One region of the Viridibacillus sp. FSL H8-0110 genome, then DNA from elsewhere that is predicted to be linked to it. Evidence: predicted binding sites of a transcription regulator. Region 1 holds the regulator's gene; each other region holds the start of a gene.
What was found. Region 1 encodes LexA, which represses DNA repair genes until DNA is damaged. Its sites were predicted from a motif close to CGAACATATGTTCG; they were not measured.

Region 1 (11,262 bases):
TGCTCGTTGAGAGGGATTATTTTTCGGTTGCTATATTTCCCATTGCAATAGAAATTCTATTCCAACTGTTGATTTGATTGATGATTAGCACAAGGTCAACGTATTCTCTATCGTTATACAGTTCACGAACTCGCTTATACAGATCTTCAGGAACTCTTTTAGTAGGGATTAAAGTAATATGTTCAGATAGTTCTAGAGCAACTTTTTCTTCAAGTGTATAAAAAGTACATTCATTCCAAGCATTTAAACAATAAATTCGTTGTTCCGTTTCACCCATCTTACGAGCATCGGAAGTATGAGTATCTATACAAAAAGCACAACCGTTAATTTGTGAAACTCTAATTTTGATAAGTTCTCTAGTAGTTCGATTAATAGTAGACTTTTTGGTGTACTTCTCCATATCCATCATGATTTTCAAACCATCAGGTGCAACAGTATAATAGGGAACTCTTTGACTCATAAGACAAAACTCCTTTGATTTTTAAGATACGTCAATTATAACTTTATACGAATATTTGTACTATTAATTAGATTGTATAGTATTCAAATTAATTGGAATTTAAAATGTAATAAGCCTTCTGGCAAAAGTACGAGATCAATCAATAATCAATCAACAAAACGGTTACTGTGGTGAGATGACATGGAACTACGTACAAGATGCAGCCGACCATCGAAGTCGAAGAAATTCGTAGAGAATGGCATTGGTCCTGTAAGCACGGTTCCACCACATTATAAATCGAGCTAAAAATAAAGTTTTGGAACTTATTGGATACTTTTTTGTAATACGTTGTCATCCGAAGCCTGCATTTATGAGGGGATAATAGGGGGCATCTTTAAACCGCACCTACCATACTTCCTCTCACTTAACCTTTAACCTAAAAGAATAAAAAAACAGACCGACCGACCCAAGAAGATAAATTCCAAACTTATACTTAGCTAAGATGGAATGTGAAATAAAGGTATTTCGTTAGATGGAATGTGCGATTATACAAATAATATATTATGTTTATGTATATAAAAAAAGATTGCAAGAATCAAAAAATTCATTGATTATTGCAATCTGATATTATTGTCATTTATAAAACGTTACGATACAAACCAACTACTTTTCCTAAAATGGAAACTCGATCTACAATAATTGGTTCCATAGAAGAGTTTTCTGGCTGTAAGCGGAAATAAGTTTCCTCTTTAAAAAATCGTTTTACAGTTGCTTCATTGTCCTCTGTCATCGCTACAACAATTTCGCCATTACTCGCGGTTGCTTGTTGTTTCACGATTACATAGTCTCCATCTAATATACCAGCTTCGATCATAGATTCACCCATAATTTCAAGCATGAAAATTTGATCTTCAGTTGTTCCATAAGAATCTGGGATAGGGAAGTATTCTTCGATATTCTCAATTGCAGTAATAGGAAGGCCTGCAGTAACTTTACCAACTAGTGGTACATGTACAACACCTTGTTTTGCGATTGTAGAATCTTGTTGATCTAAAATTTCGATTGCACGAGGTTTCGTTGGATCTCGTCGAATCAGTCCTTTGCTCTCAAGTCTAGCAAGATGTCCGTGGACTGTAGAACTTGATGCAAGACCAACTGCTTCACCAATTTCACGGACGGAAGGTGGGTATCCTTTAGTGCGAACTTCCTCTTTGATGAAAGACAATATATCTTCTTGTCTTTTCGATACTTTTTTCAATCCAATCACCTCTTTATCTCATACTATGTAAAAGTTATTAATAGTATAGCATTAGCGAACAAACAATGCAAACATAAGTTCGAAAAAACCGTTGACAAAAACAAACGTTCGGTTTATATTGAGAACATACATTCCGAACAGGTATTCGAAAAAAGGGGAGAATAAGTGTGAGTTGGTTCAAAAAAAATCAATACATTACATTGCTTTTTGGATTTTGCGTAATGTTTACAACAGTTTTAGTGGTTGCAAATAGTGGGAATACATCATATAAAGAAATTAAAGTTCATGATGGAGATACTTTAATTTCTCTTGCAGATAGATATAAAGGTAAAATGGCTGATCATGAATGGATAGCTAAGGTTAAAAATGAAAATAATTTAATTGACGATACTATTTATGCGGGGCATACTCTAATAGTTCCGGAACATGATAATATAAAAGTTCCAAATATAGGAGTAGAAGTGGCGAGTGATAAAAAATGAAACAAAAAATAGCAATACTCTATTGCCGTGTAAGTACCGAAAAAGATACACAAGATACTTCGCTTGAAAGGCAAGAGATTGAGTTAAGGGAATTTGCAACGAGTAAAGGATATGAAGTTGCACAAGTCTTTTCAGATCGACATAGCGGATATGATATTGATCGGGAAGGTTTACTTGATCTACTTGAGTGTGTGAAGGAATATGAACAACCGGCACTATTTGTTCAAGATGAGACGCGCTTAGGGCGTGGAAATGGCCGAATGGCGGTACTTCATTTACTGCAAAAAACGAATACAGATATTTTTACATTAAGTGATGCAGGTCACGTCCGGCTAAATGAGATGGATGCTATGTTGCTAGAAATACTAGCGATAGTTGAAGAGTATCAACGTAAATTACATAATGCGAAAATCCGTAGAGGGATGAGACGAGCTGTACAGAACGGATATAGACCAGAAAAGAATTTAAAAGATCGAGGGAATCCTGAGGGACGAGATCGCATAGATGTCCCGATTGAACAAATTATTCAACTTAGACAAAAAGGTATGACATTTGAAGAAATTACAGATACTTTGAGAGGATTGGGCTTTCAAGTTAGTAAAGCGACAATTCATCGAAGATTTATGGAATTAAAGGAGAAAAATAAAGACTAAAAGCTTGCGCTTGCGGTCTTTTTTGCATACCTTTGTATTAAGGTCTGTATGAAAGGTGAGAAATAAATGTTATCAAAAGAAAAATTACAACGTATAAGTGAACTTTCGAAAAAATCAAAGTCACAAGGTTTAACTGTAGAAGAAGCAAAAGAACAAACAACACTTCGTAAAGAGTATTTAGACACATTCCGATCTTCGATGCGTGAGACGATTGAAAATGTCCGTGTTTTCGACCCGGAGGGAAATGAAGTAACGCCTGAAAAGTTACGTCAAAAACAAAATAAGAATAATCGATTAAATTAAACACATATTTATAGAGAAAACATTGTTTTATATAAGAATGTTGACTAAAATATAATAGTACACTATTTAGCTTAAGAAAGGATGTCTATTAAAATGACTCAACAAGCAGATCAGCTTGCAATTAACACTATTCGAACTTTGTCAATTGATGCTATTGAAAAAGCTAATTCAGGTCACCCAGGATTACCGATGGGGGCTGCTCCAATGGCTTATACTCTTTGGACAAAACAACTTCGTCACAATCCTTCAAACCCTAAATGGTTTAACCGCGATCGCTTTATTTTATCAGCAGGTCATGGCTCTATGCTTTTGTATAGCCTATTACACTTAGGTGGATATGATTTACCAATGGAAGAAATCAAAAGTTTCCGTCAATGGGATTCAAAAACACCTGGTCACCCAGAATATGGTCATACAGCTGGAGTTGAAGCAACAACTGGACCACTAGGCCAAGGTATTGCAATGGCTGTCGGTATGGCAATGGCGGAAAGTCACCTTGCAGGCGTTTATAACAAGCCGGTACATGAAGTAGTAGATCATTATACATTTGCACTTTGTGGTGATGGAGATTTGATGGAAGGTGTTGCTGCTGAGGCAATTTCTTTAGCTGGTCACTTACAACTTGAAAAACTGATAGTGCTATATGATAGCAATGACATTTCGTTAGATGGCGATTTAAATAAATCATTCTCTGAAAATATTCAAAAACGTTTTGGATCATATAACTGGAACTACATTCATGTAGCTGATGGTAATGATATTGAAGCAATAAATACGGCTATTGAACAAGCCAAAGCACATAAAGGCCAACCTACTATTATTGAAGTAAAAACAGTTATTGGCTACGGTTCACCAAATAAATCAGGTAAAGCTGACTCACACGGTTCGCCACTAGGTGCTGATGAAGTGAAACTTACTAAAGAACACTACTCATGGCCTCATGATCCATTCCATGTACCAGAAGAGGTATATGCGACATTCAAACAAGCAGCTGAAGTTCAAGGAACACTTGCAGAAGCTACATGGAATGAACAATTTGAAGCATACAAAAAAGCATATCCTGATCTTGCAGAACAGTTTGTAAATGCGATGAATGGGGAACTTCCTGAAAATTTCGCATCTGCAGTACCTGTTTATGAATCAGGTAAATCTATTGCTACACGTTCGTCTTCTGGTGAAGTAATCAATGCACTTGCAAAAAACACACCTTCATTCTTCGGAGGAAGTGCGGATTTAGCTGGATCAAATAAAACATACATGAAAGATGCTGGCGATTTCACAGCAGAAACTCCAGAAGGTCGTAACATTTGGTTCGGTGTTCGTGAATTTGCTATGGGTGCAGCTCTAAATGGAATGGCACTTCATGGAGGAGTAAACGTCTTTGGTGGTACATTCTTCGTCTTCAGTGACTATGTACGTCCAGCAATTCGTCTATCTGCATTAATGGGACTACCTGTAACGTATGTATTTACGCATGACAGTATCGCTGTTGGTGAAGATGGTCCAACGCATGAACCTGTTGAACATTTAGCTGCATTACGTTCTATGCCAAATCTTTCTGTTATTCGTCCTGCTGATGCAAACGAATCTGCTGAAGCTTGGAAATTAGCCGTATCGTCTAAAAACCAACCAACAGTATTAGTACTTTCTCGTCAAAACTTACCAGTGTCTGAACACTCAGCTTCACTTGCAGCTGAAGGTGTTTCAAAAGGCGCTTATGTTGTTTCAAAAGCAACTAAAGAAGTAGCGGATGCACTAATTTTAGCAACTGGCTCAGAAGTTAGCCTTGCTATAGAAGCTCAAAAGCAACTAGCAGCTGAAGGTATCGATGTATCGGTTGTTTCTATGCCATCATTCGATCGTTTTGAAGCTCAAGATGCAGCATATAAAGAAGCGGTATTACCAAAAACAATTACAAAACGTTTAGCAATTGAAATGGGTTCATCATTCGGCTGGCATAAATATACTGGCTTCGAAGGTGATGTTCTAGCAATTGATAAATTTGGTGCAAGTGCGCCAGGTGAAATTGTTATGAAAGAATATGGCTTCACTGTAGAAAATGTTGTTTCAAAAGTAAAAGCATTATTTGCTTAAAAAAATAGCGATAATATTGAAAAGTAGAGGGTTTTTTCCTCTACTTTTTCTTTTTTGACAAATAAAGTGCTTTAAATCGGACGTCAATTGACAAAATGTTCTTGCAATCTTTGCTATACTGTTTACAAGAGAGGAGTGGTAATCTTGCGAATGTACTCAATCTTTCATGTGAAAAAGAAACATCAGGCTTTTGTTTATGGTAGAGAACGTTTACTATTCGATTTAATTCAATCCTCAAATTCGTATGAGCATGCAATACATCCGACGCAAGAGATCTCCTATTTATGTGAGCCTTTGGATATGATGGAAATTGAACTAATCATTCAACAACAATTAGGTAATAGCTTTTCAGGCATTCAAACGAAGGATCACCAAATCTTTTTGATGAATGAATTTAAAGGGGAAATCCAAATTGATATTTTTCCTTATTACATAGCTGTTGTCTGTGTTGGGTCACGCATGCTAGAGTTAGACTTATTTGCAACATTGTCAAAATTAAGTGATTGCTTTATCGGATTTAATAAAGATGAAATGGAATGTGGTTGGTTAAAACCACTTAAATTCCATTCTCACGAAAGACGATAAATCTTGTCAAACAGTAGTATGTAGTGGTTTTTTATTGTATAATCCTTGTTGGAGATAGTTTTCTCGCATAAGAAACTTGGAGGAGGAAAACCAGTGAATACTACGTTATGGATTATACTTGTTATCGTGGCATTAATAGCAGGAGTAGCTATCGGTTTCTTTGTTGCCCGTCAATATATGATGAAATACTTAAAAGACAACCCACCTATTAACGAACAGATGCTACGAGTAATGATGTCTCAAATGGGACGTAAACCGTCTGAAAAACAAATCAAACAAATGATGAACTCAATGAATAAATTAAGCGGTAAATAAAAAATAGCACTCAATTGAGTGCTATTTTTTTGTCTTTGTCTTTAAAGACAAACTCTTTTAAAAAGTCTGCGACCAACATTTCATAGGCTTCAGGGTTCATATTAAAGGATTGTGCATGAGGACCTACATCAAAAAGCTTTAACTTTTTAGGGCCAGGCTTTAAGCTATACATTTCAATTGTCATTTCAGGTAAGATGAAGTCATCTGGAAGGCTATGAATAAACAGTACTGGCTTTTCAATTTTAGTTACAGCCTCTTTAGGTGAAATGCTCTTTAAAGAGTATCCATCACGCATCCTTAAGAAGATACCAGCAAGTTTAATTGCTATGCTGTTACGTAGTGGTGTTTGTTTCATCATTAAGTAGTATAATTGCTCTGAAAAATCGGAAAAGGCGCAATCGGAAATGTAGAAGTCGGCTTTGTCTTCTAATGTACCTGCGTATAATAATGTAGTAGCAGCGCCCATAGATTCTCCTTGTACACCAATTATACCTTCACCACCTAGCTTCTGCTTTAAAGTTTTCATAACTGCTTGTAAATCATATTTTTCGTAATGTCCGTAACTTGTAGTTTTGCCACCAGAGTCACCATGTCTACGATGATCATAAACGACTGAGTTAAAGCCTAAGCGCTCGAAAAGACGAGCGTATTTTACGGAATTAATTTTATTTTCCGTAACACCATGGCAAATAATAATCGTATTATTTGTTTGCAAAGGCTGGAAGTGGATGGCTTTAATTGAATAGCCATTCGGGGAATCAACCCACATCTCTTCCTTATTTACATGCTCAAACCAAACTTCGTCAAAACGCTTTGCTTCCTTTTCTCGTTGTAATATGAAGGCTGCATCTTTGTTCTTCATATACATAATTCGACTTGAAAACAAGTATCCGAGAATGGCTGTAATGGCGCCAAGTGTACCCGAAATAAGCCCGAAAATCCAAAGCACACGTTTTTTCATGATCATCACTCCTCTACTTTTGCTTAAAGAGCCGGAATTGACCACTATCAATTGTTCCGGATATTAAAGGTTCGACAATTTTTGCTGCTTCGCAAATTTTTTCGACATCAATCCCTGTGTGAACTCCTATACTTTCTAGCATATGTACAACATCTTCTGTTGCAACATTTCCTGTAGCACCTTTTGCAAAAGGACAACCTCCAAGACCACCCGCTGATGTATCAAATCGGTCCACACCAGCTTGTAATGCAGCATATATATTTGCTAGAGCCATTTTTCGCGTATCGTGAAAATGGGCAGTCAAAAGTAAGTTAGGTAATTCTTCTTTCAAAAGCTTAAATAGGGTATAACTTTCTACCGGATTAGCCATGCCAATAGTATCTGCAACACTTAGCTCATCCACACCCCAACTCGCAAATACTTTACATAAAGAAATTGTGTCTTTAACTTCAATTTTCCCTTCATATGGACAATAAAAAGCTGTTGAAATACATGCGCGTACAAATTTTCCTTGCTCTTTCAGTTTTGCCACGACAGGTGCTAAACTATCCATGGCTTCGTCAGTATTTTTATTAATATTTTTTTTATTAAATGTATGACTAACACCAACAAAAACGGCAATGGCATCTGCACCGTTCTCCATCGCACGCTCCACACCTGTAGCATTCGGTGCTAAGACAAATTGTCTACCTACTTTAGCAGTGTTCTTAACAATATTTTCTGCATCAGCCATTTGTGGCACCCATTTAGGTGAGACAAAAGAAGTTAACTCCATTTCTGTAATGCCGGCATCTTGCAAGCATTTAATGAATTTGAGTTTCTCATTAGTCTCAATTAAGTTTTTTTCATTTTGTAATCCATCTCTTGGACCTACCTCGATAATTGTCGCATTATTTGGTAAACTGAACATAACATCCCCTCCTATATTCCATTGTAAGGAAGGGATGTACATATTAGCAAATAAATTCGTACTTAAACAAGGGGGAATAATTATGACAACTGAAGTTGTTATTGTAAGTGCTGTACGTACAGCAATTGGGAGTTTCCAAGGAGCGTTAAAGGATGTACCTGCAACAAAACTTGGTGCAATTGTTATAAAAGAAGCGCTGTCAAAGGTAGGGGTGCCTTTTGAACAAGTAGATGAAGTGATTATGGGTAATGTATTACAAGCTGGTCTAGGTCAAAATCCAGCTCGTCAAGCAGCTATATTTGCAGGACTTCCAAAAGAGGTACCTGCCTTAACTATAAATAAAGTTTGTGGATCAGGTCTTAAAGCTGTTCATTTAGCAACACAAGCCATTATTGCAGGCGATGCAGATATCATTGTCGCAGGCGGGATGGAAAATATGAGCCAAGCACCATATTTATTGAATAACGCACGTGATGGCTTCCGTATGGGCGATCAGAAGGTGATTGATAGTATGATTACTGATGGCTTATGGTGTGCATTTAATGACTATCATATGGGAATTACAGCTGAAAATTTATGTGACCAATATGCAATTTCTCGTGAAGAGCAAGACAGCTTCTCAGCTCGTTCCCAAGAAAGAGCGACAACAGCAAAAGAAGCGGGGAAATTTAAAGAAGAGATTGTTGCAGTAGAAATTCCTCAACGTAAGGGTGAACCAGTCGTATTTGATACAGATGAATATGTAAAGCCGGGAACTTCAGCTGAAAAGTTAGGAAAGCTACGACCTGCATTTAAAAAAGAAGGATCTGTGACAGCGGGAAATGCTTCTGGTATTAATGACGGTGCAGCCGCACTTGTAGTAATGTCAAAAGCTAAAGCCGATGAGTTGGGCATTAATTCAATTGCAACAGTTGTTTCAAACGCATGTGTAGGTGTAGATCCAGCTGTAATGGGAAGTGGTCCTGTTAGGGCGGTGCAAAAAGTCTTAACGAAAGGGCAACTAGAGTTAGGACAAATTGACTTGATTGAAGCGAATGAAGCATTCGCAGCTCAGTCAATTGCAGTTGATCGAGAATTGCATTTTGACCATGAGAAGTTAAATGTCAATGGGGGTGCAATTGCTTTAGGTCACCCAATTGGTGCAAGTGGTGCTAGAATACTAGTAACACTACTTCACGAAATGGAGAAGCGAGATGTTAAAACGGGTCTTGCTACACTCTGTATAGGTGGAGGGCAAGGTGTTGCAACAATCGTAAAAAGAACGTAAGAAGGAGATTGACCATGGCTAAAAAGAAAAAACAACAAAGACAACAACCAGCACAACAACAATCCGCAAAAAGTGAGGCACTAACATTAAAAGACCAACTTAATGGTGATGTGTTAGAGAAACTAAAACTTGCTAAAAAAGACCTTGTTGCAAAAGAACAAGCAGCACAGGATGAACGCGAGGCAAAGTTAGCATTTGAACGTAAACAACGTGAGAAGAACAAATCGTTTGCAGAGTTATTGAATGAGTACGGAGATAAGGGCTCAAAGTTTAATAGTTAACAAAAGACATAGTTGGATTGCTTAAAGCGGCATTGTACAAATGAATTATGGAAGTTTCATAATTTAACTATATAAAAAGGTCATTGTAGTGCGTTATAGAAGGTAGTTTTGAAAGATTTCTTTCAGAGCTACCTTTTATTCTGTACCAACATATGGTGAAATTTCACACTAAATGTTTAGTATAATAATTCTTTTTTTTTACATTGATAACTTATAAATAGCTTGAGAATAATAGGGGTGAAGTATGGAAGTTTCTAAAATTAAATTACTTATATGGATTTTTCCTCTTGTTTTTTTAATTCATGATTTGGAGGAAATCGCAACCATTGAAAATTTCACTATGAGATTCCCCTTTTCCGTTTCTACTGAGGAATTTATTATCGCATTTATTTTATTATGGATTATCGTAGTGATTGGCTGTGTGAAAGCGGCTAATAATAAACGATTTATCGGAATACTGCCCATAAAATTCTTTGCCTTATTAGTCGCTGGTGTATTCCTTGCGAATGGAATAGGGCATGTTGTGCAAAGTATAATCTTAAAAAAATATGTACCTGGTGTCATTACCGCTGTTGCCATCTTAATACCATTTTGTCTATTTAGTATTAGAAAGCTATTATTAGAAAATTTAATCACACCTAAGCAGGTGGGAGTGTATTTACTAGTTGGTTTCATATTACAGACCCCATTTGCACTAATCGCGCTACTAATTGCAAAATTCATAGTATAAGTTTATAAGGATTGTTAAAAATAAGTAAAATATATAGTTAGTGTCATTTTGTTGTAAAAAAAGAAGGATTCGTGATGTTGAATCCTTCTAGTAAAATTATCGATGTGCGTTATACGTATCTATTTTTGTTAGTTTCTCTAGTTCTTTAGCATAAATCGGTGCTGCATTATTGTAAGCTGAAATTGTTGCTTCCAATTGTTCTTTTGAACTTGCTCCAATCACTGCAGATGCTACAATAGGTGATTGTAATACATAAGCAAGTGCTGCTGCATGTACATCTTTTGTATTGTTTGCTACTTCTTCTAGAGTAGCTTGAAGTTCATATTGACTATAAGTTTGGTACCCATCTAATTTTGCTAAGCGGTCTGACCATTCATTTGTTAGTAAACCTTTTGCTAAAGAGCCACGTGTCACAATAGATGCGTTATTAACTTTTAGCACATCAAACCATTCTTCAGGTCTGCGGTCTAGCAAGCTATATTGCATCATGACAGATACTGCATCGCTTTTTGGTAAAAATTCCTTAATAACATTTGGGCGGATTGATGAAATACCGTATGCCCGAATGATACCTTCTTTTTTTAATTGATCAAATGCTTCGGTTATTTCATCCCAAGGGTCACCAATTGTTCCACCGTGTAGTTGGTATAAGTCAATATAATCTGTTTGTAAGCGACGCAAACTTTCTTTTACTTGATGTTCGATATTTTTCTTTGAAGGGTCCCAGTGCCATCCTTCTCCGTCCTTGTCCCAAACATTGCCCACTTTAGTAGCTAGTATAATATCTTGTCGTTTTCCATTTAGTGCCTTACCGACAAGTTCCTCATTGATGCCCTTATCATATAGATCCGCGGTATCAAAATAGGTAATACCATGATCTACCGCCGAATCTACTATCCATTTAGCAGTTTTTTCATCAGTTGGTAGAGACATACAACCAAGGCCGATTTCTGAAATAATTAAATCACTATTACCTAATTTTCT
Region 2 (11,262 bases), 1.2 Mb from region 1:
AGGGATTTATCGAGTAGTTTTATTGTGGAAATGTGAGTTGTTAGAAATAGCTTTGTTGATTATGGAATTTGTAAGCCGTATCTCTATCACATTTCTGAACAATGAATAAACATCATAAATAGCCTCAAAAAAAGGAAGCAATATATATTGCTTCCCTTTTTTCTGTGCCTTATTTTATTGTAAATTTCTTTACTTTACTTTTATTACCTACTTTATCTTTTGCATAGATCGATAATGTAGTGCCTACTTTTTGGCGAGGTATTTGTACACGTACATAGCCTGATTTTTTCGCTGTTGTTTTCTTCACTAACTTTTTGCCGTTATAAATGTAAACTGTTGCACTGCTTTCAGATTTTACATTCATAACAGATGCCGATGTAATCGATATATTTGATACTGGGGGTGGGGTCGTATCCTTTACAATAATCGTTTTCTTTTTACTTGTTTCCCCAAGTGGGTTTTTAGCATAAAAAGTTACTTTCGCACCTGCTTTTTGTCGAGGGATGTAAAATTGGAATGTACCATCATCGGAAGTCCATGTTACCATTGCTTTTTTACCAGGTATTTTTAAGACGAAATCTACATATGGCTCTGCTTTACCAGAAATCATTACATCCGCATCTCCAAGAGTATGAACTACTGGAGTTTTCGGTGCTTGTTTGTAAATATTAGAAACGGTAAATTTATAGGTCTCTTTTAAGCCTGCATAATCTTCTGCAATGACTTTGTACGTGCCATTTTTTGTAGCAGTAAAAGTGGCATTACTAGATTGTAATATTGACCCATCTGGTAATGTAAGTTTTTTAATACCTACATTATCAGTTGCATTAATTGTCAATGTGACATTCTTTTTAGTTGGTTTTGTTGTGCTTGGTTTTACGTTTAGTTTTGGTGATGAAAAATCAATATCGTCGACAAAAATATCTTCTGTCCGTACATTGCCGAATATATCTTCTATTTCTACCAAATGGCTCCCGTTTTTATTTAACGTAAATGTTGCATAGGCCTTATTTACAACTGTTCCATTCGGTAATGTAATCGATCGAATACCAGTATTATCAGTAGCTTGAATATTGATAGTAACGGTGTTTAGATTTTTATCATAGTTTTTCGTAATGGTAGCGAGTTTTGGCATTTCATAATCAACAACTCTTATCTCCTTTAACAGACCTGTATCGGATAAATTTCCAGAGTTTTTACTACGTGCTTCTACTCTTATGGAATAACTACCTGAACGTGTCGGTTTTAACACGAAGCTACGAGTAGTACTAAATGGTTGGTGAATTGTATAGGAACCTGTTGTCGCAACAGAAAATTGATATTCAACGTCACTACCTTTTGCTGCATTCGCAGTGAAAATATATTTAGTAGGAGCACCATCGTCGTTCACAGATAGGGACAAATCTGAGGCTGGTTGTGCTAGTGTAGTGAAATGGTAGTTTATGGCATTGTCTTGTGTCGCACCTAGATAACCTACTACTGCACCATTAGCAATATTCAAAGTATAATCTGTGAAATATTGTAATTCTTTTGGTTGAATTGTTACTACATTCTTTTTAATCTTAACATTGATTGGTACTTCTCCATTGGAATCAGTTAGAGTAAATTTGTCTGTATTAGAGTTGGAAATATTATGGTTGAAATAAATCTTAAAAGTACTGTCTAATGGTATATATTTAACACCATCTTGAAAATTTTCAACATAATGACTGTTATAGCGATTTGTTGCTTCATATGTAGATTTCACGAGTGTTAGTGCATTAGATTGCAATGACTCATTAAAACGAACGGAATATTTAGCCTTTGCATCTTCTGTGATAGTTAGCAATCCATCATCTACAAATACTTCTTTCGCTAATTGTGTGCCGTAGAGTGTATATAAGAATTCATTTGTTTCATAAGAATAAACATCAACACCTGAGTCAGTGCTTGCCGCAAATGTGAATTTGTCATTAAAGGCAAAGTCGTTATACCATTCACCAAAATCAAATTTAAAACTCATATCACCAGATTCTACGGATGTTAAACTATACGCCGTTCCTAAATTATATAATCTTAATCCATCGGGTGATAAACTTGATGTTTGATCTATTGCATAATCCCCATGATCAGGTGAGTCATAGCTTGCTGTAATAATCCCATGATTTATTTCTTTCGTTTTAATATCGGTGGGTGAGCTACTATTAGAAATTGTATAAAGTTTCGATAATTCTTCATTGTAGACAACAGTCGATTGTTCATATATAGATGAGTTTTTTTTATTTTCCACACGCTGTTTTGTAGCTAAATTATATACGAGAATGTTATTATGTTGCCCTGAACCTGGTGTTATGTATAAATAGTTATCTTTATCCACGGCAATATCATATGGATCAGTTTCAATATCTATAACATCTTCGATTGTAAAGTTCGTTGTCTTTACTACGGCAATGGCTCCGATTTCTGGGCTTTCTGTCGAGTGTGTATGATTTTGTTTTAGTTGTGTGACATAAAGCTTTTCGTTTCTCAATGTCAAACGTTCCGCTGCATAAGGGAGCTTCAGCGACTTTATTTGCCCAGTTTTATAATAGTGTGCATAAATTGTTTTACTCCCCAAATCTGTCATGTAAAGAATATCGTGATCTTTATCTAGTTCTGTATCAAAGGGCGTAAAATTAAGCTTTGTTACTTTTTCAGCTGCTTTCGCTTCATTATTTAGAGAAAACGTAAATATACATAATAACCCTAAAAATGATATTAGAATAATTTTATTAAAAAATTTCAAATAATATCTCCTCCAGTTCACTTTGAAAATTATAACATTTAATAAGTAGATTTACTTATAAATTATCAATTTTTTATCATTTTATTAAAAATTTCAGAAATCTAAACATTTGTTATGGAGAGTAGTATTTTAGAAGGAAACTTGTAATGCTTAAGTTTGAGGACTAATTAAGATGCAGTTTAATAAATATCCGTCATAAAATGATAAAATACTAGTAAGTGTATATTTATATAGGAGGGTTGTTTTGGGGACTGTATTCATCTTTATATGTATTATTCTAGTGGCTTCTATTTTACAATCAAGCACTGGTTTTGGTTTTTCTATAATGGCGACGCCGTTCTTGTTAATGTTATTTCAACCGCAAGAAGCTATACAAATTAATATTATTTTATCTTTAATTATCTCTGTAGCGTTAATTTTGAAAATACGTCATGACATTGATATGTTTCTATTAAAAAGAATTATTTTAGGAAGTATAGTTGGTGTACCAATAGGTATATTCATCTTTATGTCGATGAATATAAATGCTTTAAAATTAGGGGTTAGCATACTCCTTTTACTATTGACCTTATTATTGATATGCAATTTCAAAGTGAAAGCAACACCAATTAGGGATTACATAGTAGGGGGTATTTCAGGAGTTTTGACTACAAGTATAGGTATGCCTGGACCGCCATTATTGCTTTACTTTACAGGAACAGATACTGAAAAAGGAAAGCTAAGAGCAACGACATTAGCCTTTTATCTCTTTATATATTTTATCAGTCTAATAACTCAAATCATCTTTACTGGAACTAGCAAACTCATATGGCAATCAAGTCTATATGCGATTCCCATCGTATTTATCGGTTTGTTTATAGGGCAAATTATTTTCAAATGGATAAACCAACGGATCTTTAGAATATTTACTTATATTCTTTTGATATGTACAGGACTTTTTCTATTAATTGAAAGTTTAAGTTCTTTAGTATAGTAAACTCTATTCCGAACGTTTCAAAAGTCATCCCACTTTTGAAACGTTTTTCATGTTCTCCAATAGCCAACCGAACAAATTTTCGGTATGATACGAGTAAGGATATAAATAGAGGTGTTAGTATGGGACTTACAGTGATTTTAGCTGAAAAACCATCGCAGGCGAAAGCTTATGCAGATGCTTTTCAAGTAGCAAAGAAAACAAAACATTACATAGAACTTGCCCCAAATCAGACGTTTCCAGAAGGAGCGACGATTACTTGGGGGATAGGGCATTTAGTTGAATTAAAACAACCCGCAGATTACAAGCCAGAATGGAAGCGCTGGTCTCTGGCACAATTGCCAATGATACCGGATAACTACGAATTCCGAGTGGCGAAAGGCAAGTGGGATCAGTTTCAAGAGGTAAAGCGGTTGTTTAAAGAAGCACATGTGCTTATTAACGCATGCGATGTGGACAGAGAAGGATCTAATATTTTTTATTCTATCTATCGTCAAACAGGTGTGCGTCAGAAGCCAGTTCAGCGACTTTGGATAAATTCACTTGAGGTAGATGAGATACGCAAAGGGTTCGCCAATTTGCGAAATAATGATAAGGATCTACTGTTGTATCATGAAGCGCAGGCACGTCAAATCAGTGATTGGCTCGTTGGGATGAATGCAAGCCGCTTATACACGATGCTGCTGAAGGCAAAGGGTCTAAATGAAACGATGTCGATTGGTCGTGTGCAATCGCCAACAGTTTATATGATTTATCAAAGACAACAAGAAATCGAACATTTTAAACCGACTAATTTCTATGAACTAACTGCTGAATTTTTAGCTGAAAAAGGGCCGTATAAAGGGAAAGCGGCTATTAAGAAGGATAAGCGAGAGGAAGTCGAGCAAATACTGCATCAAGCTTGTATTGCTGAAGGTGAAATTCTGCCGGGTGTGATTCAAGATGTTAAAAAAGCGCGAAAGCACGTTAAACCTCCGAAGTTACATGCTCTTTCTACATTACAAGCTAAAGCCAATAAAATATGGAAATACAGTCCAGCAAAAGTGTTGGATGTTGTACAAGGTTTGTATGAGAAAAAGCTAGTCTCTTATCCAAGATCAGATTGTCAGTATATAACTGAAGCCGAATTTAGTTATCTGGTTGACAGAGTAGCGGATTATCAGAAAATCGTTGATAAACCATTTGAGATTGCAAATGGACGTCCTCAAAAGCGTTATGTAGATAATGCACAAGTGGAAGAGCACTATGCCATCATCCCAACAAAAACAATTCCTACGGCTGCAAAAGTACAAGGCTTATCGCCAATGGAACGAAATATTTACTTTGAAATAGTGAAGAGTGCATTGGCGATGTTCCATAGAGATCATGTATATGAAGAAACGACGATCATGACGAATGTGAAGGCAGTCGATTTTAAAACAGTTGGCAAAGTGGAGCTAGATCCAGGATTTAAAACACTATGGAGTGGGAGTGAACCGACAAAGAAAAAGGATGAAGAACCATTATTACCTCGAGTAAGTGTGAATGAGGTAGTAGAGTCAAAAGTTGCTATTCATGAAGGGACAACCCAGCCTCCAAAGCCTTATTCGGAAGGACAGCTTGTGCAAATGATGAAAACCTGTGGAAAGCTCGTGGATGATGAGAGCGCTAGCGATATTTTGAAGGAAGTGGAAGGGCTCGGTACTGAAGCAACACGTTCAGGTATTATTGAGACGATAAAACGCCATGGTTATATAGACGTGACAAAAAATATCGTTTCAATAACAGATAAAGGACGCGTATTATGCCAGACGATTGAAGGGTCACTATTATCAAGTCCTACAATGACCGCGAAATGGGAGACTTATTTGCGGAAAATTGGTAATGGTACAGGTTCAAAAGAAGCTTTCATCCAAAATGTCTGCAAGTTTTTAAATCATTTAATAGAAGTAACTCCAAAAATGGTAGAGAAAACGGATATTCAAGCAGCCGCTGAGGGTAGTGCTTCCAATGAACCACTTGGACTTTGCCCAATTTGTAAAAAAGGACAGATGTTATCTCGTAAAAGTTTTTATGGCTGCTCGAATTATAAAGCAGGCTGTAAGTTTACTTTATCTAAAACAGTTGCAGGTAAAAAACTATCACCTAAGCAGGTGTCAGACCTTTGTCAAGACGGTGTGACAAAGGAAATGAAAGGCTTTAAATCGAAGAAAGGTTCAATGTTTAGTGCGAAGTTGAAGCTAGTTGAAGGTAAGATTGTGTTTGAGTTTTAGTACTAAAAAGTAACTTGTAGTAGTTATTATATTGTTGGTTTGTGTGCTGGGGTTTTATGAGGGAATCCCTTAAAGTTCCATTTAATTAAAGTTCGATACTCCTTTAAGAAAGCTACAGTTCAGCGTGAAAGATATTAAAATAGAGCGTGTGAAAAGATATAATGAAGAAATTTTTAGAGTGTAAGTAGTATGGAATTGAAATGATATAGGGGTGTATTAAAATGAAGCGAGTATCAATTTTGGTAGCTGACGATGAAGCAGAAATTGCTGATTTAGTTGGGATACATTTAGAAAAAGAAGGCTACAATGTCGTTAAAGTAGCTGATGGAGAAGAAGTTATTCGTGTTATCGAATCTCAACAAATTGATTTGGTGATTTTAGATATTATGATGCCAAAAATGGACGGTTATGAAGTTACGCGTCAAATTCGAGGGCAATATCATATGCCTATCATTTTCTTGAGTGCGAAAACGTCTGATTTCGATAAGGTGACAGGACTAGTAATAGGAGCAGATGATTATATGACGAAACCTTTCACTCCGATAGAATTAGTTGCACGTGTAAATGCTCATTTGCGACGATTTTTCCTGTTGAATCAACCGAAAAAGGATGAAAATAAAGATGTTTTGGAAATTAGTGGAGTGGTCATTTATCCTGAGCAAAGGACAGTTAGTGTTCACGATGAGCATATTGAATTAACTCCAAAAGAGTTTGATATTTTATATTTATTAGCGAGCCATCCGAAGAAAGTATATAGTGTGGAAAATATCTTTCAACAAGTGTGGGACGAGGAGTACTATGAAGGCGGAAATACAGTTATGGTACATATTCGTACTTTACGGAAAAAACTTGGAGAAGATAAGAGGAAAAATAAATTGATCAAAACCGTTTGGGGGGTTGGTTATACATTCAATGGCTAAAATGGTAAGAAGCTTCCGCTCAAAAATGATTGCATTATTTGCTTTAAGCATGATATTAGCTGGTGGCATTACGTATATAATCTACAAAGGGCTTCAGCTCTATTATAAAACTATGGTTCGTTATGAGGATCCTTTGTCTCAATTTCGGTCAACGATTAGAAATATTGGAGATGTTAATTTCTTTTTAATTATATTTATCCCTCTATCTATTTTGTTTTTCTTTTTTCTTACTAGACCATATTCAAAGTACTTTAATGAAATTTCTAATGGAATTCATTATCTTGCTAACGGTGATTTTACAAATCGAGTTCATGTTGATTCAAATGATGAATTTAGTGATATTGCGCACGAAATCAATTTAGCAAGTGAAAAGTTAAAAGAAGCTGTTGAAAGAGGTGATTTTGCGGAAAATAGTAAAGATCAGTTAGTTTTAAATTTGGCTCATGATTTAAGAACTCCATTAACATCTGTTTTAGGCTATTTAGATTTAATTCTTAAAGAGGAGAATTTAACAAAAGAGCAAATTAAACATTTTTCGACGATAGCATTTACGAAGTCTCAACGATTAGAAGGACTAATTGATGAGCTATTTGAAATAACAAGAATGAAATATGGCATGCTAAAGGTTGAGAAAAGGTTGATTGATATAAGTGAATTACTTATACAGTTAGATGAAGAATTATATCCTTTATTAGAAAAGAATGATTTAGTAGCTAGAATGAATATTGCTCCTCATTTAAATATTTATGGAGACGGTAAATTGTTGGCAAGAGTATTTGAAAATCTATTAACCAATGCAATTCGTTACGGCTATGATGGACAGTTTGTTGAATTAAATGGACATATTGATAATGGAGAAGTTGTCGTACAAATTATTAATTATGGAGATAGTATTCCAGAGGAAGAGTTGCCGTATCTTTTCGATATGTTTTATACGGGTGATAAAGCACGAACCCAGAATCAAGAAAGTACAGGGCTTGGCTTATTCATTGCGAAAAATATTGTAGAGCAACATAACGGAACGATTTCTGCTGAAAGTAATTTAATCCGAACAATATTTGAAGTAAGATTACCAGCAGACGATGGTGCGGAATCTCATTTAAAAATTTAATAAAAATTTTAAGTTTACCCCACTTTTTATTTAAATAGTTTTTTCTATCCTATACTTAAGTAAGGTTAAGGAGGAAACTAGTAATGAAAAAGTGGGTATTTTTTTCACTTATATTGTGCACAGTATTTGTTAGTATTTATATGGCATCATTTTATCAAAATGGCGTAGAGGTTAAGGTTGTGGAAAAGGATGAAAAGGTAACTTCTACGATTACCGAAAAGAAAGAAATTACAAAAGAGCAAATTTATAAAGGTGATCTATTACTAGTTAATAAAGATTACCCAGTTCAGAAAGATAGCATAAAATCCGATATTATAAATTTATTTCAAAATAAAGAGTTAGTAAGTGGCTATGTAATACTTGATAGAAATCTTCGCCTATCAAAGGATATTGTAAATAAATTTTTGAAGGTAGTAGAAGCGGCGGAAAAAGAAGGTGTTAGTCATTTTTTAATTAGTAGTAGCTATCGAGATTTTGATGAGCAAAGTGAGCTATATCAAAAAATGGGCTCTAATTATGCATTGCCAGCAGGATATAGCGAACATAATTTAGGTTTATCACTCGATGTAGGGTCTACTCAAATGAAAATGGAGAAAGCTCCGGAAGGAAAATGGATTGAAGAAGAGGTATGGAAGTACGGCTTTGTTCTACGCTATCCGAAAAATAAAACAAACATTACAGGGATTCAATATGAACCTTGGCATATACGCTATGTCGGTTTACCTCATAGTGCCATTATGCATAAAAAGAAACTAACTTTAGAAGAATACTTAGATTTCTTGAAAGAGAATAGGGATATTTCCATTAATGCTGAGGGGAAAAATTATACGGTTTCTTATTATGAAATTTCAAAGAGTAGGACAATTAATGTCCCTGTGGATCAACATTATGAAATATCAGGAAATAATGTGGACGGAATAATAGTGACGGTTCATGAATAGTAGTCTACTTAATAAATGACTATCACATTGTTTGAACTGTCATTATGGCTGTTCAAACAATGTTACTGAAGTAAGGCAGGATAGGAGAAGCTCCAATTAGAAACATCTATTTTGAACTAGTGAAAAATTCTTTATTAATCATTTCGTGAAAATATTGATCCATTTGTTTTGCTGGAACCTTGCGACCATTTTGAACCCACCATGCACTAAGCGAAGAGAGCGCTCCTGAGTAAAATTCCACAATGATTTCAATTGGTACCGAGAAGTTCTCCCCGCGGTTATTTAACTCTAAAAAATCGTGCTTTAGTGTCTCTTTATTACGATAATTCATATAGTTATTGAAAATATCATCATTTTTATTTGATTGCATAATGTTGTCTAACAACTCTAATTTTTGGAACCATTTCAAAGGATTGGAATGGTTTTAATACACGTTCTTCTAAGCTAACCTTCACATATTTTTCGTTAAATTGTTCAATTCCAAAATATAATAAGTCGTATTTATCCTCAAAATGCTTATAAAAAGTAGTACGGTGAACCATTGCCTTTTCGCAAATTTGATTGACAGTAACGGAGCTAAACTCTTGTCCAGGTTGCGATAGCAATTCTTCAAGTGCCTCCCACAATAATTTATATGTTCTTCTAACCCTAAGATCGACCTTTTTATCATTAAAATTCATCTACATTCTCCTTGATTTGTAGTTTATATAGATACTCAATTAAATTTGATTCTTTCAACATTAAAATTAAATGTGTATATTATTTAGTAGACATTAGTAGCTTTATCCTACAAGTGTAGCAAATATTTAGGAATGAGGAAATAAATTTGAACACGACCAATCAAGTATCACCTAGTGATCCATTCGATTTATCGAATATAAAAAAAGGACCGATTATCATTGCTATGATTATTGGTGCTTTTGTTTCTATTTTAAATGAAACACTATTAAGTAATGCATTGCCAGAATTGATGCGTGAATTTAGTGTAACACCTACTACTATCCAGTGGTTAACTACCGTCTATATGTTAGTTGTTGGCGTGTTAGTGCCTGTTACCGCTTTATTACAACAGTGGTTTACAACTAGGCAATTGTTTTTATCTGCGATGATCTTATTTTTAATAGGTACAATTATTGCGGCATTTGCACCAGCATTTAGCTTTTTGCTTGTAGGGCGTATTATACAAGCATTCGGTACGGGTTTAATCATACCGATTATGATGAATACCATTTTAATCATCTTCCCACCGGAAGAACGTGGTGGAGCAATGGGTTTAATTGGCCTAGTTATTATGTTTGCACCAGCTATTGGGCCGACTCTTTCAGGAGTAATTATTGATACTCTTAATTGGCGCTGGTTATTTTACATCGTAATACCACTTGCTCTAATATCAATTATTGTTGGGGCAAAGTATTTAAAGAATGTTTCGGAAATAACTAGACCAGCAGTAGATGTCTTATCAATTATTTTATCAACAATCGGGTTTGGCGGATTTGTCTATAGCTTTAGTAAGTCAGGAGAGCTTGGATGGGGAAATGCAGAAGTATATTGTACTTTAATAATCGGAGTTGCTTCATTAATCTGGTTCATTATAAGACAATTAAAAATTAAGGATCCAATACTCAATTTACGTACATTTAAGTATCCAATGTTTTCAATAACAGTTGTACTAATTGTCATTGTCATGATGGCGATGTTCTCAACTATGACATTACTACCAATGTTTTTACAGGGTGTACTTTTAGTATCAGCTTTTAAATCTGGTTTAATTATGTTGCCAGGAAGTGTGTTAAATGGTTTCATGGCTCCGATTACCGGGAAGCTTTTTGACAAATATGGTCCTCGTACTATTATCATTCCTGGGATTGTGTTAGTAGCTGTTGCAATGTGGATGTTTATAGGGATTGATGTTGCAACGACAACAGGATATATTATTACGATCCATTGTATGCTATTAGTGGGTATCTCGCTTGTCATGATGCCTACACAAACACATGGCCTAAATCAATTACCTAAAGAATTGTATGCACATGGTACAGCAATCTTTAGTACGTTACAGCAAGTAGCAGGAGCCATTGGAACGGCACTATTCATTAGTAAAATGTCATCTGGACAAAAAGATTATTTAACACAGTCTGAAAATCCAAATGACCCAACGGAAATAGTAGCTGCTTTAACAGCAGGTTTTGATTCTGCATTTACGTTAGGATTTATCATCGTTTTACTTGCTATAGTTGTTTCACTATTCATAAAACGTACGAAATAGGAGATAGCATGGTTGTTCTAAAAGGATAAAATCGA
Region 3 (11,262 bases), 1.8 Mb from region 1:
GAACAACTCGGAGCACTGAATTTACGCATTAACTGCGTATAATTGGTGCTCCTTTTTATTTATATAAAGATGAGATATACATGAAGAGAGCACGAGGTGCATCTTTAAACCACGCCTACCATTCTTCCTCTCATTTAACCTATAAGAATGAAAAAACAGACCGACCGTAGAAGATAAATTCCTAGACTTTTACTTCGGAAATTAGGAATATATCACAGGTTAGAAAATTCACTATGGACTCTATATATTTTTAAATTACGTTGAGGCAAGCGAATGATTCGGACCAAATACGATTGTTTAGGGTTATCGATATAGTTCGTTTGAATGAGTGGAAGTTGATAGATTAGTAATACTGCTAATCAGATTACTATTAATAAACCAGTCTAAAAATAAGCTATATGTAATGACTATAGATATTCCCATTCGTGCTATAATAATCGAAAAAAGTTGGGTGCTTATGGGGAAAAATATAAACAAAGAATTATTAGATGAGCATACTAAGAAGTCTCGCGAATTAATAGACCTAGCTAAGGCAGAATTAGAGTTAATCGATAATAAACAATTAATTGAATTAGAAAAGGTAAGAGAAGTAAAGATTAAACTACAACAAGAAATTACAGAGATTGAAAAAGAGATATTTTAATTAACAAAGTCACATCTAACCGGTGTGGCTTTTTTTCTCTAACACAAACGAATGCCTAGGCGACCAAAACCCCTTAAAGGATGACGTTCGTTTGTCAGTGAGTAAAATAAAAAAGTTGTTTAAAAAATGGTTTGAATATAACTTTATACCATCTTTTTCTATTATTAAGTATAATATACAAAATGATATATGAATATTTGTATAGTTAAGAAAAGGGCAGTTATTAGGAGGAAGGTAAGATGTATTTAGAAAATGAAAGAATTTATTTAAGAAATCTTCAGGTATCAGACGCACCAATAATGCTAGAAAATACAACAGATGAAGAAATACGTTATATGACAGGTACAAAACCTAACTTTACGTTAAATCAGATTAAAGCTCATATAAATAATGTAAATAATGATTCATCACGTTATGATTTTGCCATCTGTTTAAAAAATAATGACCAAATGATCGGCGAATTATCTATCTTTGAAATTGATGAAGAAAATAATAAAGCAGGTTTTAGAATATCAATGAGTTCTATTGAATTAACTGGAAAAGGATATGGGACTGAAGCTATAATAATTGTATTGCGCTTTGTTTTTGAAGAATTGAAATTGAATCGTTTGCAACTAGAGGTATTCAGTCATAATCTGCGAGGAATAAGAGTATATGAAAAAGTTGGATTTGTAAAAGAGGGTGTTTTACGTGAATCTTTATATTATAACGGGACTTACTCGGATGAAGTTATCATGGCTATACTCAGAAAAGATTATGAAAATTTGCCATTAAAATAATCTTTTTTTTAGAAGTTGTGTGTCTTTGTGAAAGTGATCTTAATTTTAAATATTCTTTCTCTGAAATTTAAACAACTTTATTTTTGGGCCGAAGTGCGTATGGCTAGGTACGGCATGGGCATGCGATTACTAAAATTATAATAGAGATAAGTCTCTGTATATTTAGTAGTCCCCTAAAAAGTGATGAGTGCCCCACATCTCTCGAATGTTATATTGATATAATAGTAAAGATATGAAAGTTAGATTTTTAAGGTTCGTATATAAAAAAACAGCGTACACCGGTTTAACCTGGTATAACGCTGTTTTTTTAGTTTGTATGGTTGTAGATTACAATAGTAAATTTCAGACGCGCAAAGTAGATTATAACATTGCTAAGCCGAAAGCTAATGTAGAAATAACCATAATAGCAATCATTGCATATACAACAATTTTTTGAAATTTCTTATTACTCATTTCTCGTTCGCTCCTTCTTTTCCTACAAATATTCTATCAAATTTGAAAAATTACACAAGTGCTAGAGTTTTTATTATAAATTATGTACAATTGTGTTATACAACAAAGAAGGAGTTGGGGAGAAGTGGAGAACGTTGACCACATCGGTATTGCAGTACGTAATCTTGATGAACAAATTACATATTACACAGATGTGTTGGGCTTACCTTTGTTAAAAATAGAAGAAGTAGTGACTGAGCAAGTTCGTGTAGCATTTATAGATGCGGGGAATACACATATTGAATTGCTTGAACCGATGAGTGAAGAAAGCGCTATCTTTAAGTTTATTGAAAAAAGAGGAGAAGGTATTCATCACGTTGCTCTAGGGGTAAAGGGTATTGAAGGGAAGATGGCAGACCTTCGCGAACAAGGTGTTCGCCTACTATCAGATGAACCACGTCCAGGCGCTGGTGGCTCAAAAATGGCCTTTATTCATCCAAAGTCATCTAATGGAGTGCTTTACGAGTTATACGATAAAAGTGAGTCGGGGGAGTAATCATCTATGGATATGTTCGATAAAATCAATGAGTTATATGATAGAAAACGTGAAATTGAATTAGGTGGCGGTGATGACCGCATCGTAAAACAACATGAAAAAGGTAAATTAACTGCACGTGAACGTATTAACTTACTAGTAGACGAAGGTACTTTCGTTGAGATTAATCCTTTCGTAAAACATCGAACTACAGACTTTGGTATGGATACAAAAGAAGGACCTGGAGACGGCGTTGTTACAGGTTACGGTAAAGTAAACGGTCGTCCAATCTACCTGTTCTCACAAGACTTTACAGTTTTCGGCGGTGCACTTGGGGAAATGCATGCAATGAAAATTGCGAATGTTATGGATTTAGCGGCTAAAAACGGTACGCCTTTCGTTGGCTTAAACGATTCTGGTGGTGCTCGTATCCAAGAGGGTGTTGTATCTCTTGATGGATATGGTCATATATTCTACCGAAACTCAATCTATTCTGGTGTGATTCCACAAATCTCAGTTATTATGGGACCTTGTGCAGGAGGAGCAGTATATTCACCAGCAATTACTGACTTCGTATTCATGGTAGATAAGACAAGCCAAATGTTCATCACAGGACCAAAAGTAATCGAAACAGTAACAGGGGAGAAAATTTCTTCTGAAGATTTAGGTGGCTCAAAAGTTCATAACTCAATCAGTGGAGCTGCACACTTCCGCGGGCCATCTGAAGAAGAGGTATTACAACAAGTACGTGATTTACTTGCTTACCTACCTCAAAATAATGAACAAAAACCACCAAGTATTGAACCACAAGATAATGACGATTATTTAGAAAATATTATTGAATTAGTTCCAGTAGAAGCAACGCGTCCATACGATATTCGCAAAGTTATTGAAGAAATCGTTGATCCAAGTTCTTTTATGGAAGTACATAAAGAATTTGCGAAAAATGTCGTAGTGGGGCTTGCGCGTATTAAAGGGGACGTAGTAGGTCTAGTATGTAACCAACCAAAAGTAATGGCTGGTGGACTGGATATTGACTCATCAGATAAAGCATCTCGCTTCATCCGTTTCTGTGACTCATTCAATATTCCAATCATCACATTTGAAGACGTTACTGGCTTCTTCCCGGGCATTAAACAAGAGCATGGTGGGATTATCCGTCACGGCGCGAAAATCTTATATGCATACTCAGAAGCAACTGTACCGAAAATTACAGTAATCCTTCGTAAAGCATACGGTGGTGCATACGTAGCACTTAATTCTAAAGCAATTGGTGCTGATATGGTATACGCTTGGCCAAACGCTGAAATTGCCGTTATGGGACCAAATGGAGCAGCGAACATTATCTTCGCTCGCGAAATTGATAACAGCGATGATCCAGAGGCAACACGTGCAGCGAAAATTGAAGAATACCGCGAAAAATTCGCAAATCCATATGTAGCAGCATCTCATGGCTTAGTAGACGATGTAATCGACCCACGTGAAACACGTATCAAACTTATCCAAGCTCTTGATATGATGAAAACGAAAAAAGAAACAAGACCAGCTAAGAAACATGGGAATATTCCTCTTTAATGTTGAGGATGTCCGACGTCCTGTCGCAACGGTTGCATGACTAACATCCTGTTAGCCCAAAGCGCTTATTAATACAAGACAAGCAAGAAAAACAGTCAAGACCAACATTTATGAAAAGCACCTCCCATCGTTAGTTAAAACTAACAATAGGAGGTGCTTTTATGACCAGACATAAATTTGGTAATTAATCAGTTGTAGTTAAACATTATTTTTTAAGGAACAGCACCATATACTCTGAATCATAATAATCATTATTGATTTTAAGTGCGCGTTCTTCGAGTCCATATGTTTTGAAACCCATTTTAATATAGAGATTTTTCGCTCTATCATTAGTTGTTATCACTTCTAGATTAATTTTTTCTATTGCTTCAATTGACTTTGCATGATTGATTGCCGTTAATAGGAGTGCTTTACCAACGCTTAATCTACGAAATTTAGGACTTACATACATGGCAAAAATATTAGCTCTATGATGAAGTTTTGAAGTGAATTCTTGAACCAAAGTTACAACACCTATTAGTTCTTGATCATTGAAAGCCCCAAATGTGAAAGTTCCTTCGGTCGATAAATTTTTCAACACAGTTTCAACAGGGAATTCTCTTTTAATAGCTTCTTCATAGCTTGAAGAAAATGCTTCTGGGTTATTTTTTAATGCTTCTAATCTCAAAACCCAATAACTTTTTGCATCTGATGATTCTAACAATCTAATATCCATGAGTGCTCCTTTCAAATAGTGAAAATGACAATTAAAGGAAATTGAAAATTTAAATTATCCATTTTTACTTTAAGTAAATTCTCCTCACATCAATAAAAATCCTTCATATTAATAGTTTGAATATACAATTAATATCGCTGCGCATGAAGAAAAATATGTGTAGAGGCCAATATTAATACAAAGTCGCTACATTTAATCTATCAAACTAAATTAGAAATTAGAGAATGCCTAAGTAAATTACAGGAGTTCACTTAAATTCTATGCTAAAATAAGGGAATAAGAAGATAGTAAAATCTAGTTAATAAAGGGGTTCTTTCATAATGACAAGTCGTATCGTAGAAGAATTTTTGGAACTCGTACAAATTGATTCTGAAACATTCCATGAAGAGAAAATTTCACCTGTATTAAAAACTAAATTAGAAGCATTAGGCTTTGAAGTTGAAGAAGATGATGCGGCAAGCCGTAATGGCCATGCTTCAGGTAACTTAATCTGTACCCTACGCGGGACTGTAGATGCACAACCAATTTACTTTACATCACATATGGACACTGTAGTACCTGGTAAAGGAATTAAACCAATCCTCAAAGAAGATGGCTATATCCATTCTGATGGTACTACGATTTTAGGAGCGGATGATAAAGCTGGAATAGCAGCTCTTCTTGAGTTACCAAAACGCTTAAAAGAACAAAATATTACTCATGGTGATATTCAGTACATTATTACTGCTGGCGAAGAGAGTGGTTTAGCAGGAGCGAAAAAGCTAGACCCATCTAAAATCTTTGCTAAATATGGCTTCGCCGTTGATAGTGACTGTAAAGTAGGTGGCATCGTAACTGCAGCACCTTTCCAAGCGAAAGTAGAAGCTGTTATCTATGGTAAAACAGCTCACGCTGGTGTTGCACCTGAGAAAGGAATTTCAGCTATTACAGTTGCAGCAAAATCAATTGCAGCGATGAAATTAGGTCGTTTAGATGCTGAAACAACAGCAAACATTGGTCGCTTTGAAGGTGGACAAGCAACGAATATCGTTTGTGATGAAGTGCATATTTTAGCTGAAGCCCGTTCAATTAATGAAGCGAAATTAGAGGCACAAACTGTCCATATGAAAGAAGTTTTCGAACAAACTGCTGAAAAAATGGGTGGTAAAGCCGAAGTAACTATTAAGCGCATGTACCCAGGTTTTCGTTTCACTGAGGAAGATTTAGTTGTGAAAGTGGCTCAAGAAGCAGTTCGTAAAATTGGTCGTACACCAGAAATTTTGACAAGTGGTGGGGGTAGTGATGCAAATGTGATCGCTGGATTTGGCATTCCTACAGTCAATCTTGCTGTCGGTTATGAAGACATCCACACGACAAAAGAACGTATCCCAGTTGAAGAATTAGAAAAACTTGCGGACTTATTAGTGGAAATTGTAAAATGCGCAGCTGAAGTTAAATAACACATATTACAAGAAGAGGTAGAAGCCAATGTCTAGTAGTAAAGTAGTCGTTTTCCGTTGTGGTCAAGAAGAATATGCGGTTCCTATCGATCACGTCGTATCGATCGAGAAAATGGAACATGTTAATCCCATTCCACACTTACCAAGCTATGTAACGGGTTTAATGAGAATGCGCGGAGAACTAATGCCGATATTAGATTTCGAGCAAATCTTATACAGAGGTCAAGCAACGGGAGATCAAGTGCGAATAGTTGTTTTACAAACAGGTGATTTCCTATTTGGTCTACTCGTTGTCGAAGCAAAAGAAATTCTCGATATTCCAGCTGAACATTTGCAACAAATAGGTCTAGTGAATTATTCCAAAACAAAATATTTCACAGCAGTTGCCAATCTAGAAGAACGAATGATTACAATCGTTTCGCCTACAGTACTGGTTGACTCGCTTGAAGGTATTAAAGAACTCAAAGCCTATATGCAAAAATTAAAAGAAGACGAAAGAGCAGCCAAAGCCTAGTTCGTTAGTAAATAAGGTATCCTTAGTCAAAGACTGAGGATGCTTTTTTATGTGGTTTTAAAGTCTTGTGATCGAATTAGAAATTAACTTAGGATTGCGGCGAAGGGGCAGTACCATTAAATGAAATGGCGTGAAGCTATTAATATGCGAAAAGGAAGAAGTTAGAAGGTATCACTAGATCTTATAAGAACAAAAATACCAACATCTGTTCGTTATTTTTGCTATAATATTCATAATAAAAGAAGCAGGAGAGATGTGTGATGGCAGAGCTGAAACAAAAAGGGAGAATAATTTTTCATATCGATATGAACTGTTTCTATGCCTCTGTAGAGCAATCACATGATCCAACACTTAAAGGTAAAGCAATAGCCATTGCGGGTAACCCGAAGGAGCGACGTGGCATTCTCGTCACTTGTTCGTATGAAGCGCGTGCAAAAGGGGTTTATACGACGATGGCTGTGTGGGAAGCAAAGCGAAAATGTCCTGAGCTCATTTTGTTGCCACCGAATTTTGAACGCTATCGTATTGCTTCAAAAGCGATATTTGACATACTTCGAACATATACCGAACTTGTAGAGCCCGTATCAATCGATGAAGGTTATATTGATGTTACGGAACTTGTAAATGGAAGAGAAGCGATAGAGCTCGCAGAAAGCATTCAAAAACGGATTTTAAATGAACTGGATTTGCCATCATCTATTGGAATTGCACCCAATAAGTTTTTAGCTAAAACAGCTTCTGACATGAAAAAGCCTATGGGTATTACCGTTTTAAGAAAACGTGAACTATCAAATATTTTATGGTCATTACCAGTTATTGAAATGCATGGCGTGGGTGAGAGTACAGCAAAAAAACTAAACGAACTAAAAATCAACACAATTGGTGATCTAGCACAAGCCTCTGAAGCCTTTTTAAAAAGTAACTTAGGAAAAAATGGTGCAAGGTTAAAAGACAGAGCAAATGGTATTGATAACAGGGAAGTCGATCCAAATTCGATTTATGATACCAAGAGCGTAGGTAATTCTACAACTTTGCCAATCGATTTAGTCGAATGGGATGAAGTTCGTAAAACAATCGATGGTCTTTGTGAAAGAGTGGCAAAACGTCTTTCAGCTAAAAATTTAGCAGGCCATACGTTATCCATTCAAATTCGAGATGCAGATTGGCATAACTCAAGTCGTAGCAAAACCTTTTCCAATGCTATTTATAAAAAATCAGATATTCTTGAAATAGCCGTTGATTTGACTCGAAAACATTGGCATGGTGAACCTGTTCGATTACTCGGCGTGACGGTGAGTAATGTGATTGACCGCAAGGAAACAGCAGAGCAGTTATCTATTTTCAACTATGAACAACATGCCAAAGAGGAACCAATTATCCAAGTAGTGGAGCAGCTCCAAAAGAAATTCGGTAAAGAAATCATCTCAAAAGGTATGAAAGAAAAGAAAAAGCCCAATTATGAATCACAAACGAGTTTTAGCAAAGACTTTTTGGAAGATCATAAGGATTAATAAAAAAATCTTTAGGGGGAGCATTATGAATAAGTTAAATGAAGAGTATGGAAGTCTAAAAGTAGTCTGCCCTTACGATTGCGGAAATGCACCTAAAAAGAAGTTACTTCAAGAACTTACTATTGCTATTGCAAAAAATGATCAAAGTTTCATTCTTGAGCATTTGAAGGATGATGTATGTTGGGATATCGTTGGTAATAAGCAGATCCAAGGCAATAATCATGTTGTTGAAATATTGTCAAAAAAGGAGAAAGACAGAGCAACAGAGTTACATATTAATAACATTATTACGCATGGGAGTACTGGTTCTATTAATGGCATTATAATTTTAGAAAGTAAGAAGCGTTATGCTTTCTGTGATATCTATAATTTCACAAGTGCCGGAAAAACCTCAAAGATAAAAGAAATAACTTCTTTTTTAATTGAAGTAAAATAAATTAAATTTAGCTCTCATTAGAAATAATAGTAACAATCATAAACCTAACTAAAGAGTATGTATTGCATATTAAAGGTGTGTATCAATGTCCATTTGGTGATTGATGAGCATCTTTTTTTGTTATACTAGTTAAAAGACATTAGCAATACCGAAGCATAAATAGCAAGGAATCATTATGAGGATTCTTCATATGTTGATCATTGTATATTTCGTAAGGAGGACTTCATTTGCATATACAATTTTTAGGTACAGGTGCTGGAATGCCGTCAAAAACACGGAATACAAGTGCACTAGCCGTTAAATTATTAGAAGAACGTGGTACATTTTGGCTGTTTGATTGTGGTGAAGCGACGCAGCATCAAATTTTACATACAACATTAAAGCCAAGAAAATTAGAGAAAATATTTATCACTCATTTACACGGAGATCATATATTTGGGCTCCCTGGCTTACTTAGTTCTCGCTCTTTCCAAGGGGGAGAAGAACTACTTACCATCTATGGACCAGCAGGATTAAAGAATTGGGTAGAATTAACCTTACAGCTGTCACAAACCCATCTTAATTATCCTATTGAATTTGTTGAGGTTACTGAAGGCGTGGTCTTTGAAGATGATGATTTTGTCGTTACAGCAAAACCATTACAGCATGTCATATCTTGCTTTGGCTACCGGATTGAACAAAAGCCTCTACCAGGAACATTGCAAATTGAAAAAGCTATAGCATTGGGAGTTCCTAAGGGCTCACTATTGGGTCAATTGAAAAATGGCTATGACATTACTTTAGAAGATGGTCGAATAGTGAAAAGTAGTGACGTCACAGATCCACCTAAAGATGGCTTTATCGTTTCGATTTTAGGAGACACACGCTCGTGTGAAAATGCTATTTTACTTAGTGAAAATGCGGATATTGTCGTGCATGAATCAACATTTGATCATGCAACGGAAGCACTAGCTGCCAATTACGGTCACTCCACAAATATGGATGCAGCAAACATAGCTATTAAAGCAGGAGCAAAAAATTTATTGCTAAATCATTTAAGCGCAAGATTTTTCCCTCAAGATATAAAAAACATGTTACAAGAAGTACATGAAGTGTTTGAAAATGCCTATATCGTAGCCGATTTCGAGGAATATGAGTGGCATCAAGAAAAGTTAGCTCCTTTTAGTCAGTAATAGAATTGAGAAAAAGCTATCCATTTAATTTTGGATAGCTTTTTTACAATGAATATAGAGTAACAACCAAGCTGTTAAATTCATACACAGTTTTATCAAATTCTCATGTTAACCTTCAGTAATTATTAACATATCATTCTCATCGAACTCCCAGTTCTCTCCGTAAGCAACTTCCCAGTAATAGCCGTTTGGGTCTTGGAAATAGCCACTATATCCACCCCAAAAAACTGTTTCAGGTTCTTTCACAATTTTCGCACCAGCTTTTTTTGCTAATACAAATATTTCATCAACCTCTTCTTTTGACTTTCCATTATAAGCAAGGGTAAATCCACTAAAGCCATGGTTGATTGCAGGTGGATTATCTTCATCAATATCTTGTGCTAAGCGATAAATTGGAAATAGTGAAATTTTTGTTCCTCCATTATTAAAGAAAATTACATCTGGATCGGCGTCGTTCCCGTATACAAATGCTTCAAATCCAAGTCCATCGCGATAAAAACGTAATGACTTTAACATATCTTTAACACCCAAAGTAACTAAATTTAAACGATTCATGCTCCAATCCCCTTTAAGATACTCTATTTTTTAAAGCCTTATTGATGTAATTCTATTTAAGTTTCAAATAACCTTCTTTTATTAGATGTTTGACCTTTTTACATATTGAAAAAAGCATGGTTTGAAAAAATTCTTTCAAAACATGCTCAGGACTTTATAGAAATTGACAATCAAAAAATCACTTAGAATAACTACTTAGCGATATTTTTTAGAGCCATATAACTTTCTGGTACTTCTTTTTCCGTTGTCCTCCATCTCCCAAACAACATGAGACAAAGTGCAATTGCTACTACACTTCCAGCAAAAATGAGAGCAACATTATAACTCTTATAATAAGCGGCAAGTTTGCCAGCAATTAATGGGCCAATAATTTGCCCAAGCGCATAGAGGGTCGTTAGAGCAGATACAACACTAGCACTCTTTGCTGGAAATAATTGTCTTGCATAAGACGTGGTCATCGTCACGATTCCAACAAACGTCATACCGAATAAAAATGCCGATGTCATTACACCGAAAATAGTCGGAGAGACGATTGGAAGTAAAATACCAATGACTTGTAAAATATACGCAATCGAAATGATACGAACAGGTGAATATTTTGACATCAACATAATCCAAAGTGGAGCAGATGGAATGGCACCAATACCGACAACAACCCAGCTATAGGATGCATACTCTCTTAAATTAGGAATTTCATGAATTATATCAACTAAAAACGTGCCGGTCACAATATAGCCAAGACCTTCTAATCCGTAAGCAAGTGCCATCCAAGGCATAAATCCTTTCCAAACCTTCTCGGAGACTACTGCTTTCTTATCCTGTTCATGAGCTGTCAGCTTACGCCACAAGAGCATCGTCGTTAATACGAACAACACGGATAACATACCAAGCCCTATCCAAGCACCTTGCCAAGAAAAAGCCGATTCTAAAATAGGGACAAAAATGCCCGAAAGAGC

Region 2: MHH98_RS10190 (type IA DNA topoisomerase) is a predicted target of LexA. The motif match lies at 3,809-3,822, and genes of this name have one in related genera.
Region 3: MHH98_RS07215 (DNA polymerase IV) is a predicted target of LexA. The motif match lies at 6,831-6,844, and genes of this name have one in related genera.

Annotation. Positions count from the first base shown of each region.
Region 1 covers NZ_JBBOPJ010000001.1:3,213,637-3,224,898, reverse strand. The annotation lists gene MHH98_RS16170 (carboxymuconolactone decarboxylase family protein) at 17-460, opposite strand; gene lexA (transcriptional repressor LexA) at 1,077-1,697, opposite strand; gene yneA (cell division suppressor protein YneA) at 1,865-2,179, shown strand; gene MHH98_RS16155 (YneB family resolvase-like protein) at 2,176-2,832, shown strand; gene MHH98_RS16150 (DUF896 domain-containing protein) at 2,899-3,135, shown strand; gene tkt (transketolase) at 3,229-5,229, shown strand; gene sirA (sporulation inhibitor of replication protein SirA) at 5,380-5,814, shown strand; gene MHH98_RS16135 (YneF family protein) at 5,908-6,129, shown strand; gene MHH98_RS16130 (alpha/beta hydrolase) at 6,140-7,090, opposite strand; gene MHH98_RS16125 (hydroxymethylglutaryl-CoA lyase) at 7,104-8,000, opposite strand; gene MHH98_RS16120 (acetyl-CoA C-acetyltransferase) at 8,083-9,267, shown strand; gene MHH98_RS16115 (YqkE family protein) at 9,282-9,548, shown strand; gene MHH98_RS16110 (HXXEE domain-containing protein) at 9,793-10,278, shown strand; gene MHH98_RS16105 (aldo/keto reductase) at 10,375-11,262, opposite strand, start outside.
Region 2 covers NZ_JBBOPJ010000001.1:2,028,089-2,039,350, forward strand. The annotation lists gene MHH98_RS10180 (Ig-like domain-containing protein) at 170-2,764, opposite strand; gene MHH98_RS10185 (sulfite exporter TauE/SafE family protein) at 3,009-3,737, shown strand; gene MHH98_RS10190 (type IA DNA topoisomerase) at 3,860-5,989, shown strand; gene MHH98_RS10195 (response regulator transcription factor) at 6,211-6,909, shown strand; gene MHH98_RS10200 (HAMP domain-containing sensor histidine kinase) at 6,902-8,020, shown strand; gene vanY (VanY-A/VanY-F/VanY-M family D-Ala-D-Ala carboxypeptidase) at 8,104-8,961, shown strand; gene MHH98_RS10210 (TetR-like C-terminal domain-containing protein) at 9,068-9,331, opposite strand; gene MHH98_RS10215 (TetR/AcrR family transcriptional regulator) at 9,318-9,641, opposite strand; gene MHH98_RS10220 (DHA2 family efflux MFS transporter permease subunit) at 9,839-11,227, shown strand.
Region 3 covers NZ_JBBOPJ010000001.1:1,460,827-1,472,088, forward strand. The annotation lists gene MHH98_RS07170 (hypothetical protein) at 1-16, opposite strand, end outside; gene MHH98_RS07175 (hypothetical protein) at 404-643, shown strand; gene MHH98_RS07180 (GNAT family N-acetyltransferase) at 883-1,422, shown strand; gene prli42 (stressosome-associated protein Prli42) at 1,783-1,875, opposite strand; gene mce (methylmalonyl-CoA epimerase) at 2,000-2,410, shown strand; gene MHH98_RS07195 (acyl-CoA carboxylase subunit beta) at 2,417-3,964, shown strand; gene MHH98_RS07200 (GNAT family N-acetyltransferase) at 4,170-4,679, opposite strand; gene MHH98_RS07205 (M20/M25/M40 family metallo-hydrolase) at 5,000-6,118, shown strand; gene MHH98_RS07210 (chemotaxis protein CheW) at 6,147-6,632, shown strand; gene MHH98_RS07215 (DNA polymerase IV) at 6,893-8,143, shown strand; gene MHH98_RS07220 (hypothetical protein) at 8,169-8,579, shown strand; gene rnz (ribonuclease Z) at 8,807-9,751, shown strand; gene MHH98_RS07230 (VOC family protein) at 9,860-10,306, opposite strand; gene MHH98_RS07235 (YbfB/YjiJ family MFS transporter) at 10,498-11,262, opposite strand, start outside.